Regions from separate parts of the Clostridium felsineum DSM 794 genome, predicted to be linked through region 2. Evidence: riboswitches for the same ligand, from Rfam matches in the RefSeq annotation. Region 2 holds a riboswitch; the other holds the start of a gene.

Region 1 (7,826 bases), 1.2 Mb from region 2:
ATATACATAATAATTAAGCCAGAAAGTATCACTATCATATTCTGCATGTCTAATTACAAAGATATTCTTGCCATTTTCTGATGCAACTATATATGTTTCAGGCTTATCAGATTCAGCTAAAATTTTCACATTAGAAAAAGCTAAACTACTAAATTAATATTATTTTTGCAAGTTTTATTGTCCAATATTGATATTGTAGTTTTGAACTTCTAGCATACCCTGACCACCACAAGATTCACTTCCAAACTCAATTGCATTTATATAGTGATCTTTTGTTAGTCCTACTGAACTTGAAGTTCCACTACTATAACGTGTTGCAGCATCATTCCAAAAATTTGAAAGACTAAAGCCTGTAGCATCATTAATAGGTGCATCTTGATTTATATAAGAAATAACTCTCCAGCCTGAACTTCCATCATTGTCATAAACCTTGAAATGGTGTCCATTGATATAAACATCTTGTGGATTACTACCCCAAGGACCCTGTACTTCGTGATCAAGCCATACCATAATTTCATATCCGCCTTTGAATCCACCTGATCCGCCTGTAGGTTGCGTTTGAGGATAAGACCATATATCGAAAGCTGTATCCCATGCTCCACTACGGTTAGTACGTTTAAGATTAAAATCAACTGTATATGATTTATTTTCACTAATTTGATGCAAAGGAACTGCTCCATTAAACCAAGCACCGGAGTTTGGAGACCAGCCCCAGCCTACTTCCTGATAGGAAACTACATTGTTATTTGTAGAATTCATATTCCAAGACCAACCAAAAGCATCTTTATTGTTTACTTTCTCAGTAAATATGCTTCCAGAACCAGTTCCATTTTTTCCGATACCCCAAAGATTGTTTACTATTGCCATTCCAGGCAAGTAAGGAGTTGTTATGGTATCCCAATTTGAAGATTTTACTGTTGAAACTGAACCATTGGCCTGCTGACCATTGATATTTATGCCTACAGCTGGGTTATTCCATATTTCTGTAGGTGGTGTTACTGGTGTACTTCCAGTTGGGGTGAATTTTATCCATTCAATGTTATATCCACCCTTTGGTACGCCTATTCCTATGTCTTGAGACCCTGCATTTAATGTAACAGTTTGAGAAATAGTTTGCCAATTTTGCCATCCGCCCGTTGAAGGAACATTAACAGTACCATAAACTGGATTTCCGCCGTATTTCTCTAAACTTATTACTCCTCCACCATTTAGTGACGCAACTCGATATTCTACTGTATATTGTCCTGTTACTGGCAAATTTACAGAATAAAATGCCAGCCAATCTCCTGCATCAATATATGAAACATTTTTGCCACCTTCTGAGCAAGTTTCTGTTTGAACACCACTCATATTTGAATAATTTTCAGTTCTTAATGTTACTGGTGATGGTGTATCGCCAACAGGGGTGAATTTTATCCATTCAATGTTGTATCCCCCTTTTGGTACACCTATTCCTATGTCTTGAGCTCCTGCATTTAATGTAACAGTTTGAGAAATAGTTTGCCAATTTTGCCATCCGCCCGTTGAAGGAACATTAACAGTACCATAAACTGGATTTCCACCAGATTTCTCTAAACTTATTACTCCTCCACCATTTAACGATGCAACTCGATATTCCACTGTATATTGTCCTGTTACTGGCAAATTCACGGAATAAAATGACATCCAATCTCCTGCATCAATATATGAAACATCTTTACCACCTTCTGAGCAAGTTTCTGTTTGAACACCACTCATATTCGAATAGTTTTCAGCTCTTAATACCACAGGATCTGAAGTCATGGCGTTTACAGTTTTATTATTTGGTAAAAAATCACAATATGCTAATGAAATTATCATTGAAAAAATTAATACTAAACTTAATAGCTTTTTTTTCATAACATATAATCCTCCTTATTTTTTTAATTCCACAAAATAATATTAGACCTGAAATTACCACCACCTTACTTTAAAAACAATCTAAACAGGATTGATTAGGGATATATGCAAATTAGGACCACTCGATAACAATATAATATCCATTTTATGCGTTATAAATAGTCTATCTAAAGAATATACATGCTATTTAATCAAGTGTATCCTAATGGCATAACATAAAAGCGTTTCACAATGAAGGATAAGTGGAATAAAAAATGTTTTATCTTTAAGCATCTAATGTCCAATCTAAACGATAATAATTTTGCTATATTGTTTAGGCGTGAGTCCTGTATATTTTTTAATACACTTATAAAATCACTTTGTGAATTAAACTCAAGATAATTTGTTGGAATAGTTAATTTTGATGAATTTCATTTTAATACAATTATTCTTCTTAATTCGCTATAATAAGTTAATATAATAATACCATATTTTTAACATATTTACAATAATTATCATATATATACTTAATAAATACTAATTTGGGTGAATTTTATTTATATAAACATAATTTACAAACAAAATATTCATGTATATTGCTACACAAGATTCATTGCTAATATGCTGATATATAATAAATCTGTTCGACAGTAAGTTTGTCTAAATTCTATATGCAGATTGAGTATTATTTTTATCACTTATAATTACTATGTCACCATTAGTGAATATCTTATACTATCAAAGTTTGCTTGGCACATGCTATTTATGTCGATATATACTTTTGCAATTATGTATTTATACTAAATTAAAATATTTATAATACGATAAAAATAAGCACTACCTCTCAGTAATGCTTATATCTTTAAATTCATTATTATTTTTTCTTAAAACACATGAGAATTCCTTACCCCTATTGCTTATGTCTTAAAAACAACATTTCTCATTTTTTATCAAAAATCTCTACAAACAATTGTACTAGATGAATTTTATAGCTTTTCTAAAGTTCAAACGGAGTTTCTTGATATACATAGTAATTAAGCCAGTTAGAAAATAAAAGATTAGCATGACCTCTCCAGGTAACCATAGGTCCCTTCTCTGGATCATCATCTTTAAAATAATTCTTAGGGAGCTTTATATCCATACCTTGATTTTTATCACGAAGATATTCCTGATTCAAGGTGTCACTATCATATTCAGCATGTCCCATTACAAAGATATTTTTGCCGTTTTTAGATGCAACTATATATGCTCCAGCCTCATCAGATTCAGCTAAAATTCTTATATTAGGATTATTCTCTATATCCTCTTTTTTTACATAAGTATGTCTTGAATGTGGAGCATAAAATTTCTCATCAAATCCTCTTGTTAATTTTATATTTTTTTCATTAAGGTGATGCTCAAATACTCCAAATATTTTTTCATTAAGTCTATGTTTAGGTATTTTATAATGATGATACAGACCTGCCTGTGCACCCCAACATATATGTATGGTTGAGGTTACATTAGTAACTGACCAATCAAAAATCTTGCATAGTTCATCCCAGTAATCTACTTCTTCAAAAGTAAGTGTTTCAACAGGAGCACCAGTTACTATCATACCATCAAACTTGTAATTTTTAATATCTTCAAAAGTTTCATAAAATTTAATCAGATGTTCCTCTGAAGTGTTTTGAGATTTATGTGTTTGCGTATGAATGAAAGTTGGATTAACCTGAATGGGCGAGTTTCCAATAAGTCTTAATATTTGTGTCTCTGTAATTATTTTAGTGGGCATCAAATTCACTATAAGAATGTTAAGTGGTCTTATATCTTGATGGTATGCCCTATTCTCATGCATAAAAAATATATTTTCTTCATTTAAGGTTTTTGCTGCTGGAAGATTATCAGGTATTTTTATAGGCATTTAGTTCACCGTCCTAGTCTTAATAAATTTTAATATAAAAAATCCGCCTTTCATAAGAAAAACGGATTATTAATCACAAATTAATTTATTATTAATAAACTGTTTTCTTATCTTTCAAAACTAAATAAGTTTTGCAGGAATTAACACCGTACATTTGCCGGTTGTCAGGTTTCATTGGGCCAGTCCCTCCGCCTTCTTGATAAGAAATAATACGTATATAATTTTCATTAAATAACAGTTATACTATAGTACAATTTTTATATATTGTCAACATTCAAAAGACATTATTTACCTACATTATGAAATTTTATAGCATCATTTTTTACATCAATTACTGTTTCTCCGCCCTTTGTTAGATTTCCAAAAAGAACTTCATCTACAAAGTAAGGCTTGATTTTTTCTTGTATGATTCTTAAAATTTCTCTCGCACCATAATTAGAAGTTAAGCCTTTAGCTGCAATCCATTTAGCACACTCATCTGTGACTTTAATTTTTATATGCTTTTTACTTAGCTTCTTTTGGAATTCGTCTATGGATTTTTTAACCACACGAACTGCCATATCTTCATCCATTTTATTAAAAATTATTATATCATCAAGTCTATTTCTAAACTCAGGAGAAAATATCTTAGAAACTTCTTTATCTATATTATCTTCTCCTACAACTCTATTTCCAAAACCAACTTTATTTTTACCTATTTCTGAAGCACCCGCATTAGAGGTCATTATTAATATAATATTTCTAAAATCAGCTTTTTTTCCACTGTTATCAGTAAGAGTTGCGTAATCCATAACTTGAAGAAGTACATTTAAGATATCAGAATGAGCTTTTTCAATTTCGTCTAAGAGAAGAACACAGTACGGATTCTTTCTCACTGCATCTGTTAAAAGGCCCCCTTCTTCATAGCCTACATAACCTGGAGGTGAACCTATTAGCCTAGCAACAGTATGCTTTTCTTGGTATTCACTCATATCAAATCGTATAAGCTTTATATTTAGAGCTTTTGCTAACTGCTTTGATATTTCTGTTTTACCAACACCAGTTGGACCTACGAAAAGAAAACTTGCTACAGGTTTATCTTCATCATTAAAACCAGCGCTTGATCTCTTAATAGACTGAACTATTGATTCTAAAGCTTTATCTTGACCAAAAATTTTACCTTTAAGATTTTTCTTTAAGTTCTTAAGCTTCTCTATTTGATTTTTAGATAAATCTTTTACTGGTATACCTGATATAGAAGATATTATATTCTCTACATCACGTACATTTATATATACCTTCTCATCGCCCTTTCTATTCATTTCAGCTGCTGCTCCACATTCATCAATTACATCAATTGCCTTGTCTGGCAAAAATCTATCATTTATGCATTTAGAAGAAAGAGTAGCTGCTGCTTTAAGGGATGCATTAGTATAGTGTACATTGTGAAACTCTTCATATTTAGTTTTTATACCCATAAGAATATCAAAGGTTTCGTTAATGCTTGGTTCACCTACATCTATTTTTTGAAATCTTCTGGATAAAGCTCTATCTTTATCAAATATTTTTTTGTATTCATCATAAGTAGTTGAACCTATAAATTTTATTTTACCATCAGTAAAGTATGGCTTTAATATATTAGCTGCATCTACAGTTCCACCTGATACAGCGCCAGCGCCTATAATTGTGTGTATTTCATCAATATAGACTATCGGTTTTGAAGATTTCGATATTTCATTGAGTACATTTTTTATTCTTTCTTCAAAGTCACCTCTATATTTTGTTCCAGCTACCATGGTTCCCATATTTAAAGTGTAAATCTTACTACCTTTTAAAACATTTGGCACCTTGTTTTCAGCAATTAAAGCTGCAAGACCTTCTGTTATAGCTGTTTTACCCACACCTGGTTCACCTACATGAATAGGATTGTTTTTTCTTCTTCTACACAAAACTTGAAGTGTTTTTTTCAATATATCTTCTCTACCTATTAGTGGATCTATAAGACCATTTTTTGCTTTTTCAGTAATATCTTCTGTATATTTTTCCATTGCAGAAGATTCTTCTTCATGATAATCATCAAATAAGTATTCGTTTTCTGGTAAGGGTTCTATCTCATTATCAATGCTATTGTTTACTGTTGATATTCCATGTGTAATGTAGTTTAGAAGCTTAAGTCTAGTAATACCCTGCTGTTTTAAATAATAGCTTCCAAAAGACGCACTATCGTCGTATATAGCCACATATATATCACCTAAGGTTACTATCTCTTTTCCACTAGCTAAAACATGATTAGCTGCTTGATTTATTATATTTTCAACCCCTACAGTTTGAGTAGGATCTCCCGATTCTAATTTTTCAACGTTCTTCATGAAATATTTCTCAAGTTGTTTTTTTAAATTTTCTACAGAACCACCTGTGTTTACAATTATGTTTATTCCATCATTATAAAATAGTGAAGCATATAAAATATGTTCAGGTGTAAAATATTTGTGCATATCAAATTTTGCTTCGCTATATGCTGCTGTAATAATTTCATTTACAATTTCATCCAGTTTCAAGTTCTATACCTCCCCCATGGTCAACTTCAATGGATATCCATTTTTAGAAGCTAATTTTTCAACTTCATTTATTTTAGTCAATGCAATATCATATGGATAAATTCCTGCTATGCCTATTCCATGTTTATGCACATCAAAGGTTATTTTAACAGCGTTTGCAGGGACTTTATTGAATACATCAATGAGCACTTCAATTACAAACTCCATTGTTGTATAATCGTCATTATGTAGTATTACTTTATACATTTTAGGTTTTTTAATTTTAAGTTTCATATTTTCCTCAAAGGAAGTTTTTAAAGACATAATACACAACTCCAATTATAAATTAAATTAATCTTATCTTATTTTCAATATATATATATTATTATACCATCTTATTACAATAATTAATACATATAATGTATTAGTATTCCCTATTCTAAAAAAGTAGGATATATACTTTACTCAGCATATATCCTACTTTTTTAGAATATCCATATCCCTGTTCCCATTGGTACTGTATCATAAATATATTTAGCATTTTGTAGTGCCAAACGGACACAACCATGAGAAAGAGAAGCACCTAAGGTTCCATCAACTACATTACCATTTTTATCAAAGAGTATGCTATGAAAAAGATAATTGCCATGAATTTGAGTATAGTATTTACAAACCACGTCATTTTCAGTTTTAAAGGCTAATCCTTTACCTTCTACATAGAAGTGACCAGTTATAGTCGGTGTTTCAGATGAGCCTGATGTACATTCAAAAGTATTTATAAGCTTCCAATTATGTGGATCTCCATTAAATACATACACTCTTTGATCCTTTAAGGATGTAATTATAAAAAATTTGGTGAAAGTTGGCGTATCATTAGAGTTAGCTAAATTTTCAGCATCAGCTTTCATTGTTTGGACTTCTGGGTTAGCGTCAGGTTGAACCGCAGAATTTACTTTTGTTGCATCAGTTGGTGTCTCTTTTAGTAAATTCATAGTTTGATCTGATACACTTCCATCTATAGGTATATTGTGCTTGTATTGAAAATCACGTACAGCCCAATCCGTAGAAGGACCAAACTTCCCATCAGCTGTAATAGCATACCCATAATTGTTAAGTTTGTCTTGAATTTTTTTTACATCACTTCCGCTAGAACCCAACTTAAAAATTTTAGGCTTAGGTGCTTCTTTTACTTTTTTTGTGGCTGAAGGTAAATTTTTTGATTTTACTGGATTTTTCGTCTTATTCTCCAAATTTCCACAGCCTGAAAAAGTTAAAATAATTATAATGACAAGTAAAATAATTTTTTTTTGGTTAAACATATATCCACCTTTTATATATAATAATTTAGGAAAATATTTTTCTCATGATTAATTATATACTTTTACTTGCCGCATGTAAATAATTTACACATCAATATTTACTTCTAAACCCATATATTTCTTATTTTCTAACAAAATAGGATTTACACAGTTGTTTATGTATTCCTCAACTTGATAAGGCGCTCTTCCTACAAACTTATTTGGATCTATTATTTCATCAATTTCTTCTTC
Region 2 (7,826 bases):
AAAGCTGTCAATAGGGTTATAAGGATGATAAAAGAAGGAAAGGTTATGTCCGATCAAAGTGAGGATATAGAAATAAAAGCAGACACAATTTGTATTCATGGAGATGGTACTCACGCACTTGAATTTGCAGACAAAATAAGTAAGGCCATTAAAAAAAGTAATATAGATATAAAGAGTTTTGAGATGGAGAAGTTGAAAAATGAAAAATAATGTTAAAATTTTTTCTATAAATGAAGTATCTATAATGCTTGAATTTGAAGGAGGAATAGATGCTGTAACTCAAAAAAAAATCAAAACTTTATGTGATTATCTTGATGCAAATCCATTTATGGGAATGATAGAGTATATACCTGCCTACACTAATGTTATGGTGATTTATGATCCTGTAATTGTAAAAAAGAATTTATATCATAGACCTGCTTATGAAACAGTAAAAACAATTCTTCAGGGTATAGTAAAGAAACTAGATTTTTCAAATATGAAGGAGCCTAGAGTTGTAAGCCTTCCAGTATGCTATGGAGGAAAATTTGGACCGGATTTAGAGTATTCAGCTCAGTACTCTAATATGTCAAAAGAAGAATTTATAAGGGTACATGCTAGTGGAAAGTATTTGGTACATATGATAGGTTTTGCCCCAGGATATCCTTATCTAGGTGGAATGGATGAAAGAATTGCGGTTCCAAGAAAAGAAACACCACGCACTGCTGTTCCCAAAGGGTCAGTAGCAATAGGTGGAGTTCAGACTGGAGTTTATTCCATAAGTACTCCAGGAGGTTGGAACATTATAGGGAGAACTCCAATAGAGCTTTTTAGACCAAATGATAAAAATCCAAGCTTTCTTAGAGCAGGTGATTTAGTTGAATTTGTACCAATTAGCGAGGATGAATACGAAAGGCAGGTAGTTGAGTAATGAAAATAGAAGTTTTAAAACCAGGATTACTTACTACTGTACAGGATATTGGCAGGTATGGTTTTCAGAATCAAGGAATACTTGTAAGTGGTGCGATGGATACTTATGCAATGAGACTTTCAAATATTTTAGTTGGAAATGACGAAAATGAAGGGGTAATAGAGGTTACGTTAATGGGACCTCAGCTTAGGTTAGAAAAGGGCACACTTTTAGCAATAACAGGAGGAGATTTATCACCAACCTTAGATAATGAACCAGTATCAATGTATAGACCAATATATTTGAAAAAAGATAGTATTTTAAAGTTTGGGACTGTAAAATCTGGATGTAGAAGTTATATTGCTTTTGCAGGAGGAATGGATGTAAAAAAGGTTTTAGAAAGCAAAAGTACTTATCTTAGAGGAGGTATAGGTGGTTTTAAGGGTAGAGCGTTAAAAAATGGAGATATAATTAATATAAATAAAGAAAAAAGTAAAGTTGCTTTTAGAATTATTAGAGGTTTAAAAGATAATAATAATTTTAAGATAGCTTCTTGGTATGTGAAAAAGGAAAAGTTGTCCAATGAATTAAGGGTGGTTCGTGGAGTACAATTTGATCTTTTTAACAAGAAAAGCAGAGAGGATTTTTTTGCTTCTGACTTTGAAGTAACACCAAGTTCAGATCGAATGGGGTACAGACTTATAGGAAAAAAATTAAGCTTGAAAAAGGAGTTCGAAATGCTTTCAGAAGCTATCTCATTAGGTGCGGTGCAGGTACCACGTGACGGAAATCCTATAATTCTTTTAGCAGATAGACAAACTACAGGAGGTTATCCTAAAATAGCTCAAGTAGTGCAGGTGGATTTGTACAAAATAGCTCAAATGAAGCCAAAGGCTAAAATCAGTTTTAAAGAGATAAGTTTAGAAGAAGCAGAAAAGCTATATTTTCAAAGGGAAAAGTATATTCGGGATGTTAAAATGTCCATAGGATTAATTTGATTTTTAAAAACTAGTAATGTAAAATAGAAAAACTAAGCAATAGATTTTTGAATTTATTACTTGGTTTTTTATCATTATAAAAATAATAAAGGCTTGACTATATTCTTAGGAATAGTAAATTATAAGTAAGGAGTGAAGAATATGAATAGTAGAATAAAAAGAGTAATAGATAATATGAAAAAGCATAACTTAAGTCAAATAATAGTGACATCACCTTCCAGTGTATTTTACCTATCAGGAGCTTTAATTGATCCAGGTGAGAGGTTAATGGCAATGTATATAAATGTTAGCGGGAAGGTTACATTCATTATTAATAGTCTTTTTAAGAATAGTAAAGGATTAGGAAATAATGAAATTGTAACTTATGATGATAGTGAGGAGCCTATTCCTATTCTTTTAAAAATAATTAATGAGGATAGTACACTTGGAATAGATAAGAATTGGCCAGCACATTTTTTAATAGAACTTATGGAAAATTCTAATATGAAATTTATTAATTCCTCACCAATTATAGATGAGGTAAGAATGATAAAAGATGAAGAGGAAATAAAAGTTTTAAGAGAGTCTTCAAAAATAAATGATAAGGTTATGGAAGAACTAATAAAATATATTGAAGAAAGTAAAACAGAAAAAGAAATGGCAAAAGTAATACAAGAAATCTTTCAAAAGAATGGAATAGAGAAGCTTTCTTTTGAAACTATTTGTAGTTATGGTAAGAATGGAGCAGATCCACACCATATGCCGGATGATACTAAGTTAAAAGAAGGAGATTCTATAGTTATAGATATGGGAGGAGTGTATAATAACTATTGTTCTGATATGACAAGAACTTTTTTCTATAAAGAACCATGTGAAGAAGCAAAAAAGATTTATGATATAGTAAAGAGAGCTAATGAGGCAGGAAAAAATGCAGTAAAACCTGGTGTTAAATTAAGTGATATAGATAAAATTACTAGAGAGGTAATAGAAAAAGAAGGTTATGGCGAGTACTTTACACATAGAACAGGTCATAACATTGGTATAGAAGATCATGAATTTCCTTCTGTAGGAGGTAACTCGGATATAAAGGCACAAGTTGGAATGGTATTTTCAATAGAACCAGGTATATATATTCCTGAAAAGTATGGAGTTAGAATAGAGGATTTAGTAGTTGTAACGGAAACAGGCTGTGAAGTTTTAAACCATGTGAGTAGAGATATGAATATATTATAGTGAAATTTTTAAGAAGTAGGGGTGATTATTTTGGCTATTGCACAAGCAACAATAATACCTGTAGGTACAGGTTCAACTAGTTTAAGTAGCTATGTGGCAGCATGTGAAAATATACTTAAAGACGAAAAAGAAATAAAATATCAATTAACTCCAATGTGTACAATATTTGAGGGAGAATTAGATACAATAATTAAAGTTATAAGAAAAATGCATGAAATTCCTTTTAAAAATGGAGCAGAAAGAGTTATTACATCTATAAGTATAGATGATAGAAGAGATAAGAAGGCATCTATGGAACAAAAATTAAATTCTGTTAGAGAAAAATTAAAATAGTAAAATGTATAAATTAAAAGGAGAGTATAGATGGTAAAATGTAAGAATCTTTTTGAAAATAAAAATATAGAAGTAGTAGAGACTAAAGGAGATGTAAAAGTTCTTGAGTATAAAAAGGATTTGAGTGTAAATGCTGCAGGGGCTATGGCTGCATATTTTGCTTCTGAAATGAACATTAGAAAGAGACAAGTGTTGATAGAATTGAATGGCAATGCTTATACAATAAGTGCAGGAGCTATGCAATGGACTTCAGGAAATGTTAGTATGGCTGCAGATGTTAAAGGAATAGGCGATTTCTTCGGTAAGGCTCTATCATCCAAAGTAACAAAAGAATCTGCAATTAAACCTAAATATCAAGGAAATGGTTTATTGATGTTAGAACCTACATATAGACATATTTTACTTGAAGATGTTTCTGATTGGGGTGGAATGGTAATAGATGACGGACTTTTTCTTGCTTGTGAATCAAGAGTAAAGCAAAATGTTGTAGCGAGAACTAATCTTTCTTCAGCAATGCTAGGTAAAGAAGGTTTATTTAATTTATGTCTTAAAGGTGAGGGAATTGCTGTATTAGAGAGTCCTGTTCCTAGAGATGAGCTTATAGAATTTGTACTTGAAAAAGATGAAGTTAGAATTGATGGAAACTATGCAATTGCTTGGTCAGATTCATTAGAGTTTAGAGTTGAAAAATCAAGTAAAAGTTTGATTGGTTCAGCGGTTTCAGGTGAAGGCTTAGTGAATGTTTATCGTGGAACAGGAAGAATACTTATGGCACCAATACAATAAAAGGTAGCACATGGTAAAAGAAATATAAAGATAAAAATGAATATAAAACACCTCTAATGTTAATAATAACATTGGAGGTGTTTAATGTGAAAAATGTAAATAAATTACTAGAAAGTATAGAAAATTTAAGGAGTAAGTTATACAACGAGATAAACTTTAAAGATACTAGATTAACAGATAAAACAGTGTTAGAGGATAGTTTAATACTTAATGAAGAAATAAACGAGTATTATAAGATTATAGATAAAATAAGGCAAAGATACAGTAGAGCTAAATGACTATTATAATATTTGTTATAGGAATAATAATTGGAAGTTTTTTAAATGTATGTACAATAAGAATACCAAAGGGGGAATCTATTATATATCCTCCATCTCATTGTACTAAATGTGGAAAAAAACTTAAATGGTATGATATGATGCCTATATTAAGTTATATTATAATAAAAGGCAGATGTAGATATTGCAATGAAAAAATAGGATTTAGGTATTTTGGTTTTGAAATTTTATGTGGTACTATTTTTTTAATGCTGTATTTAAAATATGGATATAATTTAATAACATTAAAGTATATAGCTTTGTTTTCAGTGCTGTTTATTATTTCAGTAATAGATTTTGATACACAAGTTGTGTATTTGTGTACAACTTTACCTGGCATATTAGTGGGTGTGATTTTTATGGTAATAAATTTGTTTTATAAAAATAGTATACATGAATATTTGTTCGCAGCAATTTTATATTCAGGAATAATTGTTTTAATAAATTTTGCTGGTAAGGCATTTATTAAGAAAACTGTTTTTGGTATGGGAGATGCAGAAGTTATATTTATGTGTGGTCTATTTTTGGGAATGAAATTTAGCATGCTTATGTTATTTATGACAATTATTCTTGCAGGTGCTGTATCAATGATTTTGATGTTATTAAAGTTAAAAAGCAAAACAGATTATGTGGCATTTGTTCCATTTATAGCCATTGCTTCAATGGTTACAGTTCTCTATGGACAAAATATTTTGAATTTTTATAATAATTTTTTTTTATTGTAAAAATCTATTGACAGGTGGAAATAACATGATATAATTTAAACATAAAATGAATTGAGTAATTCATATATGAATACTAGGAAAATTAAATATGGTTATGATAAAGTCTTATCAAGAGAGGTGGAGGGACTGGCCCTATGAAACCCAACAACCAGCATTTTTCATTTGAATGCATGGTGTTAATTCCTGCAAAGTTAATTTTGAGAGATAAGAGGATTATAAAATTTTTTAGTTAATAAAAATCCTCTTCAATTATGAAGGGGATTTAATTTTATACATTTTTAGTAGTAAGAACAGAAAATATAAATAAAAAGGGGATTTTCAAAATGAGTGAAGAAAGAAAATTTGGTTTTGAAACACTACAGGTTCATGCAGGTCAAGTAGCTGACCCTACAACAGGATCAAGGGCAGTACCTATTTATCAAACTACATCATATGTATTTAAAAATGCTGATCACGCAGCAAATTTATTTCAATTAAAGGAACCTGGAAATGTATATTCAAGAATAATGAATCCAACTACTGATGTATTTGAGAATAGAGTAGCAGCTCTTGAGGGCGGAGTTGCTGGTCTTGCAACGGCATCAGGACTTGCAGCAATTACTTATGCAATTTTAAATGTAGCAAGTGCTGGAGATGAAATTGTCGCAGCAAGTACTTTATACGGTGGAACATATGAATTATTTGGGGTTACTCTTAAGAAGCTTGGAATAAAAGTTGTATTTGTAGATCCAGATAATCCTGAAAATATAAGAAAAGCAATAAATGATAAAACGAAAGCTGTATATGGAGAAACTATTGGAAATCCAAGAATAAATGTTTTTGATATAGAAGCTGTAGCTAAAATAGCACATGAAAATAAAATACCACTTATAATAGATAATACTTTTGGTACACCATATCTTATAAGACCGATAGAATTTGGAGCAGATGTAGTTGTACATTCAGCAACAAAATTTATTGGAGGACACGGAACTACAATAGGTGGAATTATAGTTGATGGTGGTAAATTTGATTGGAGAGCTAGCGGTAAGTTCCCTGATTTTACAACACCAGATAAGAGCTATAATGGACTTGTATATGCTGATTTGGGTGCACCTGCATTTGCATTAAAAGCAAGAGTTCAACTTTTAAGAAATACAGGAGCAACACTTAGTCCACAAAGTGCATTCTATTTTCTACAAGGGCTAGAATCACTTTCACTTAGAGTTCAAAAGCATGTTGAGAATACAAGAAAAGTAGTTGAATTTCTAAAAAATCATCCAAAGGTTTCATGGATAAACTACCCCGAATTAGAGGAAAGTCCATATAGAGAATTATCTAAAAAATATCTTCCAAAAGGAGCGGGTTCAATATTTACTTTTGGAATAAAGGGAGGACTTGAAGCAGGAAAGAAATTCATAAACAGTGTTAAATTATTCTCTCTTCTAGCAAATGTTGCAGATGCAAAGTCACTTGTTATACATCCTTCAAGCACAACACATGCTGAACTTAATGAAGAAGAACAAAGAGCAGCAGGTGTAACTCCAGACATGATAAGATTATCAATTGGAGTAGAGGACGCAGATGATTTAATATGGGATTTGAATCAAGCTCTTGAACAAGCATAATTGAATATATATGTAATTATGTTATTATATAATATATAATGACATCTATAAAAGTCGCTGAAGATGTGTCATCTTTAGCGATTTTTTAGTGAGAAAATGAAAGGGTGCTAAAAAATGAATTCTAAAAATATTTTTACCGATAAAAAACTTGTTGTGATATTTGCCACAATATGTTGTTTTCTTTGGGGAAGTGCTTATCCAGGAGTAAAAATAGGGTACAAGCTATTTTGTATAAAGGCAAATGATGTACCTAGTGAATTTGTATTTGCAGGATATAGATTTGCTTTAGCAGGAATAATGGTAATAGTCATATCAATAATACTTCACAAGGATATGAAAATTTTTAATAAAAAAAATGTATTGCAAATTATTATTTTAGGACTTACACAAACGCTTCTTCAATACATATTTTTTTATGTAGGACTTGGATATACAACAGGAACTAAAGGTTCAATAATGAATAGTACAGGAACTTTTTTTAGTATAATACTAGCTAATTTTATATATAAAAACGATAAGCTTAATATCAGTAGAATTCTTGGCTGTATTATAGGTTTTGCAGGAGTTATAATTGCAAATTTTAATTCTGATATACTGAAATTTTCCTTTTCTTTTATGGGGGAGGGCTTTATTATGTTAGCGGCACTTGTACTTTCAGCTTCAAGTATATACGGAAAAAGAATAACCCAAAAATTGGATTCTATGATAGTAACAGGCTATCAGCTTTTTATAGGAGGAATTTTTCTTGCTGGTTTAGGTTTTGTTAATGGAGGAAATTTATCAGGTTTTAATGTTAAGGCAGTAACATTATTAATCTATTTGGCATTACTTTCGGCAACAGCTTTTTCATTGTGGGCAGCACTCCTTAAATATAATAAGGTTGGAATAATATCAATTTTTAATTTTTTAGTTCCTATATTTGGAGTACTCCTATCCGGTATATTCTTAAAAGAAAATAT

The links. A riboswitch is a leader RNA that binds a small molecule or an ion and turns the genes downstream of it on or off. The one in region 2 is predicted to bind S-adenosylmethionine.
Region 1: linked by a shared signal. The riboswitch ahead of metA (homoserine O-acetyltransferase MetA) and the one ahead of CLFE_RS05885 (O-acetylhomoserine aminocarboxypropyltransferase/cysteine synthase family protein) in region 2 are both predicted to bind S-adenosylmethionine.

What each region holds. Positions count from the first base shown of each region.
Region 1 covers NZ_CP096980.1:2,428,050-2,435,875, reverse strand. The annotation lists partial or broken gene CLFE_RS11485 (homoserine O-acetyltransferase/O-succinyltransferase family protein) at 10-132, opposite strand; gene CLFE_RS11480 (carbohydrate-binding protein) at 175-1,878, opposite strand; gene metA (homoserine O-acetyltransferase MetA) at 2,855-3,760, opposite strand; SAM riboswitch class I at 3,865-3,966, opposite strand; gene clpA (ATP-dependent Clp protease ATP-binding subunit ClpA) at 4,045-6,297, opposite strand; gene CLFE_RS11465 (ATP-dependent Clp protease adaptor ClpS) at 6,301-6,600, opposite strand; gene CLFE_RS11460 (L,D-transpeptidase family protein) at 6,762-7,595, opposite strand; gene purB (adenylosuccinate lyase) at 7,680-7,826, opposite strand, start outside.
Region 2 covers NZ_CP096980.1:1,256,619-1,264,444, forward strand. The annotation lists gene CLFE_RS05845 (LamB/YcsF family protein) at 1-210, shown strand, start outside; gene pxpB (5-oxoprolinase subunit PxpB) at 200-910, shown strand; gene CLFE_RS05855 (5-oxoprolinase subunit C family protein) at 910-1,887, shown strand; gene CLFE_RS05860 (M24 family metallopeptidase) at 2,029-3,099, shown strand; gene CLFE_RS05865 (MTH1187 family thiamine-binding protein) at 3,130-3,432, shown strand; gene CLFE_RS05870 (AIM24 family protein) at 3,463-4,218, shown strand; gene CLFE_RS05875 (Spo0E family sporulation regulatory protein-aspartic acid phosphatase) at 4,305-4,496, shown strand; gene CLFE_RS05880 (prepilin peptidase) at 4,493-5,260, shown strand; SAM riboswitch class I at 5,363-5,471, shown strand; gene CLFE_RS05885 (O-acetylhomoserine aminocarboxypropyltransferase/cysteine synthase family protein) at 5,584-6,867, shown strand; gene CLFE_RS05890 (DMT family transporter) at 6,982-7,826, shown strand, end outside.